Regions from separate parts of the Kitasatospora sp. NPDC058406 genome, predicted to be linked through region 1. Evidence: riboswitches for the same ligand, from Rfam matches in the RefSeq annotation. Region 1 holds a riboswitch; the other holds the start of a gene.
The links. Region 1 has a riboswitch for S-adenosylmethionine ahead of ACFWOG_RS36640 (AAA family ATPase). Riboswitches for the same ligand answer to the same signal wherever they lie in the genome.

Region 1 (2,195 bases):
GCTGGGCCCGGTGTTCGCGGCGGACGCCGGCGGGGCGGGGCTGCCGGCGCTGGTGCGGCACGAACTGGCCGGGCTGCGCGAGCGGCTGACGGCGCACGGGCTGGCGGGGTAGGGGTCGAGGGCACGCCGGCACGGGACGGTGCGGGTGGGACGGCGGGTGGGACGGCGGGCGAGGGCGCGCGCCGGAGCGGGACCGGCGGGGCCGTGGCGGGATCCTTGCGGGGCCGGGTGATCGTGCCGATCGTGTGTCCGGTCGTACCCGAGCGGCGACCGGGCCGCCTCGCCTGCCGGCGACAGGGGCCTCACCCGGGCCCCCGGGCCCGCCGGGTGAGGCCGCCGGTGCCCTTCGCGCACGGTCGGCCGGGCCCCGGAACGGCCCCCGGGCAACCGACGGACCGTCAGAGCGGAACCCGCCGGTCCGGACCTCGCCGTCCGCCCACCGACCCACTGTGGCAGCGGTGTTGCGGCCGGATTGCGCCCCGTTTCGCGGCGGTGCGGCCGACGTCCGGACCGGCGGATTCGTGGACGCCGAGGGCGGTTCCCGCAATTGACGGGATCGGCGGCGCCTTCCTAGACTCGGACCGGCGAAGAATGTCAGCCACGGGCCCCGGCCGGCTGACTGGCAACCCCCACACTGCGGTGGGGTGCCCCGGGGATAAGCCGGGTGACGTGGCGTTCCGATGACGCGTCGTCACAAGCGCAGTCATGGCCCGGTTGGGCTCGGGGGACGGAGAAGGTCGTGGAACAGCGGGCGGGCGGACGCAACGCCGCGGGCCTCAGGCTGGTGGCCAGGCTCGACGTCGACCTGCTCCGGCGCGCCAGCTCCCTCTGTCGCTGACGCCGGTCGGCCGGCCGGGCAGTGCTGCCCGCCTCGGTCGGTCCGTCCGATTCCCTCGCCCACGACCCCGTGCGAGGAGGAGCGCCCAGCGGCCCGACCTCCCGTGCGCATTGCTCCAGGAGAACGGATGCCCACCTTCCCCGCGCCCCGAGACCCGTCGAGATCCCTCCCGGTCGGCCGGGAGCCCGAGTACCGGAGACTGCGCGACGCGTTCGACCGCTGCGCGGCCGGCGCCGGAAGCGTGATCGTCCTGCACGGGTCGGTCGGCAGCGGCCGCAGCGACCTGCTCTACGCCTTCACCGACACCGCGGCCGAGCGCGGCGCGCACGTCCTCGTCGGCACCGGCTCGCCACTGGAGCGGGAGTTCCCGCTGGGGCTGGCCCGGCAGCTGCTCCAGGGCGCCGACCTCGAACCGGAGGAGGCCGCCGCGGCGGAGTCGCTGCTCGCCCAGGGCGCCGCCGAGGGGGCCCGCCCGGTCCTGCCGGACGGCCCGCAGGGGCAGCTCACCCAGCGCACCCTGGAGGGCCTGTTCCGGTTGGTCCGCCGGCTGGCCGAGCGCGCCCCCGTCCTGATCGCCGTCGACGACCGGCAGGACGCCGACCCGCAGTCGCTGGAGTTCCTGCTCTACCTGGTCCGCCGTACCCGCAGCGCGGGTGTGCTCACGGTGCTCAGCTCGCGCGAGACCATGACCCCGTCCAACCCCTTCTTCGAGGTCGAACTCGCCCGCCAGCCGCACCACCAGCACATCCGCCTCGACCTGCTCTCCGCCGACCTGGTCGCCGAACTCCTCCGGGCCCGGCTCGGCGCGGCGTCCGCCCGACTGGCCGTCGAGGCGCACGCCCTGACGGGCGGCAACCCGCTGCTCGTGCACAGCCTGATCGGCGACCAGGAGACCGCCGGCGTCCCGGACGAGCTGGTCGTCGGCGAGGGCTACCGGCGCGGGCTGATGCACTGCCTGCACCGGATCGACCCGCTGGCGCTGCACTACGCTCGGGGCGTCGCCGTGCTCGGCGCGTCCGCGACCCCGGACCTGCTCGCCGAACTCCTCCTGCTGGCCCCGGACTCGCTGCCCAGGGCGCTCTACCTGCTGCACGCGGCCGGTCTCTTCCGGGACGGCGGGTTCCGCCATCCGACCGCCGCCGGGGACCTGCTGGCCGCGATGCGGCCGGTCGAGCTGGCGGCCCTGCACCAGCGGGCCGGCCGGCTGCTGCGCGCGGCCGGAGCGGCCGACGCGACCGTGCACGGGCACGCACGGGTGGCGGAGGGGCACCTGCGCAGTTCGCTGTCGGCTGCCGGCAGTGCCTCCGGCGAGGTGCCCGGACCGGGTGCGGGCACGGGGGGCGGCGCGGGCACCGGC
Region 2 (2,195 bases), on a different contig from region 1:
GGGAAGGGCAGGCGTTCGAGCAGGGAACGGCGGGCCGCGTACTCGCCGCCGAGCGGCTGGACGAAACCGGCGAGTTCCGGCCAGTGCAGGTTGAGCAGGGGGCGGGCGACCAGTTCGGTGACCCGGCCGCCGCCGGCCGGGACGACCGCCCCGTCGGTCTCCAGCGGGCGGTCGTACATGGCCTTGACCAGGTGGATGTCCGGGTCGGTGAGCAGCGGGCCGACGATGCCGGAGACCAGGGCGGGATCGAACGCGCGCAGGTCGGCGTCGACGAAGCAGACGATCTCACCGCGGGTGACCAGCAGCGATCGCCAGAGCACCTCGCCCTTGCCGGGGGCGGCGGGCAGCCGCGGGAGGATCGTGTCGCGGTGGACGACGGTGGCACCGGCCTCGGCGGCGACCGCGGCGGTGGCGTCGGCCGAGCCGGAGTCGACCACGACCAGTTCGTCGACCAGCGGCAGCCGTTCCACCAGCTCGCGGCGGATGGTGCGGACGATGTCGCCGACCGTGGCCTCCTCGTCCAGGGCGGGGAGGACGACGCTGACCGTGCCGGCCGGGCCCAGTGCGCGCTTGGCCGCCAGCAGGACGTCCACCGGGCGGTCGGCCGCGCTCCACGAGCGTCGGCGCAGCCAGGACGCCGTCTCGGGGAGGAGCGCGGGGATCGGTTCGGCGGGCACTGTTCTCTCCTCGGCGAGGTGGGATGGGACGGGTCATCTCGCGTGGCGGACGATCCCGTTCGGGGTTGACGCCTTCGGATACAGTCTTCGTACAGCGGTCGCACCTTCGCACGCCGGGGTCTCCGCTGAGCATGACCACAACTTCACAGAGCTCATCCAGAGGGACTGAGGGAACGGCCCGTTGACGTCCCGGCAACCTTCTCGCGCGGCTGTTGTCAACAGCGCCGGCGGGACAGGTGCCAATTCCGGCCTGTGGCGCGCCCGCGTCACGGGGAAGATGAGGAGAGAGGCCTCCGCCATCATGGCTATCGACACCGCCGCACCCGTCACCGTTGACCTCGGCCCCGCCGCCGCGCTGTCCTGTCGCGAGTGCGGCACCCGGTTCCCGCTCGGCCCCAGCTTCGCCTGCGTGGAGTGTTTCGGCCCGCTGGAGATCGCCTACGAGTTCGGCAGCGAGGGCGCGGAGGAACTGCGCAAGCGCATCGAGGCCGGTCCGGCGTCGATCTGGCGGTACGCTCCGCTGCTGCCGGTGCCGGCCGACGTCGCCTCCAAGCCGAACCTGAACCCGGGGTGGACCCCGCTGGTGAAGGCCGACAACCTGGGCCGCGAGCTCGGGTTCACCGCCCAGCTGCACATCAAGGACGACTCGGGCAACCCGACCCACTCCTTCAAGGACCGCGTGGTGGCCTGTGCCATCGAGGCCGCGCGGGCCTTCGGCTACACCACGCTGTCCTGCTCGTCGACCGGCAACCTGGCCGGTGCGGTGGGCGCGGCCGCGGCCCGGGCCGGCTTCAAGTCCTGCGTGTTCATCCCGCACGACCTAGAGCAGGGCAAGGTCGTGATGGCCGGGGTGTACGGCGGCGAGCTGGTCGGCATCGAGGGCAACTACGACGACGTGAACCGCTTCTGCTCGGAGCTGATCGGTGACCCGGCCGGCGAGGGCTGGGGCTTCGTCAACGTCAACCTGCGGCCGTACTACGGCGAGGGCTCCAAGACGCTGGCGTACGAGATCTGCGAGCAGCTGGGCTGGCGGCTGCCGGAGCAGATCGTGATCCCGATCGCCTCGGGGTCGCAGCTGACCAAGATCGACAAGGGGCTGCAGGAGCTGATCAGGCTCGGCCTGGTCGAGGACCGGCCGTACCGGGTCTTCGGCGCCCAGGCGGCGGGCTGCTCGCCGGTGTCGGCGGCGTTCAAGGCCGGCCACGACGTGATCCGGCCGGTCAAGCCGGACACCATCGCCAAGTCGCTGGCGATCGGCAACCCGGCCGACGGCCCGTACGTGCTCGACATCGCCCGGCGTACCGGTGGCGCGGTGGAGGACGTGACGGACGAGGAGGTCGTGGCGGCGATCCGGCTGCTGGCCCGGACCGAGGGCGTCTTCGCCGAGACCGCGGGCGGGGTGACCGTCGGCGTGCTGAAGAAGCTGGTCGAGACGGGACAGCTGGACCCGTCGAAGGAGACCGTCGCGATCAACACCGGAGACGGCCTCAAGACGCTGGACGCCGTCTCGGAGGCCGG

Region 2: it holds a riboswitch for S-adenosylmethionine, as region 1 does, so the genes downstream of both, thrC (threonine synthase) here and ACFWOG_RS36640 (AAA family ATPase) in region 1, are expected to answer to the same signal.

Annotation. Positions count from the first base shown of each region.
Region 1 is NZ_JBHXKE010000308.1:2,015-4,209, reverse strand. It holds gene ACFWOG_RS36645 (helix-turn-helix domain-containing protein) at 1-112, shown strand, start outside; SAM riboswitch class IV at 584-706, shown strand; gene ACFWOG_RS36640 (AAA family ATPase) at 966-2,195, shown strand, end outside.
Region 2 is NZ_JBHXKE010000323.1:497-2,691, reverse strand. It holds gene ACFWOG_RS37210 (glucosyl-3-phosphoglycerate synthase) at 1-677, opposite strand, end outside; SAM riboswitch class I at 827-961, shown strand; gene thrC (threonine synthase) at 979-2,195, shown strand, end outside.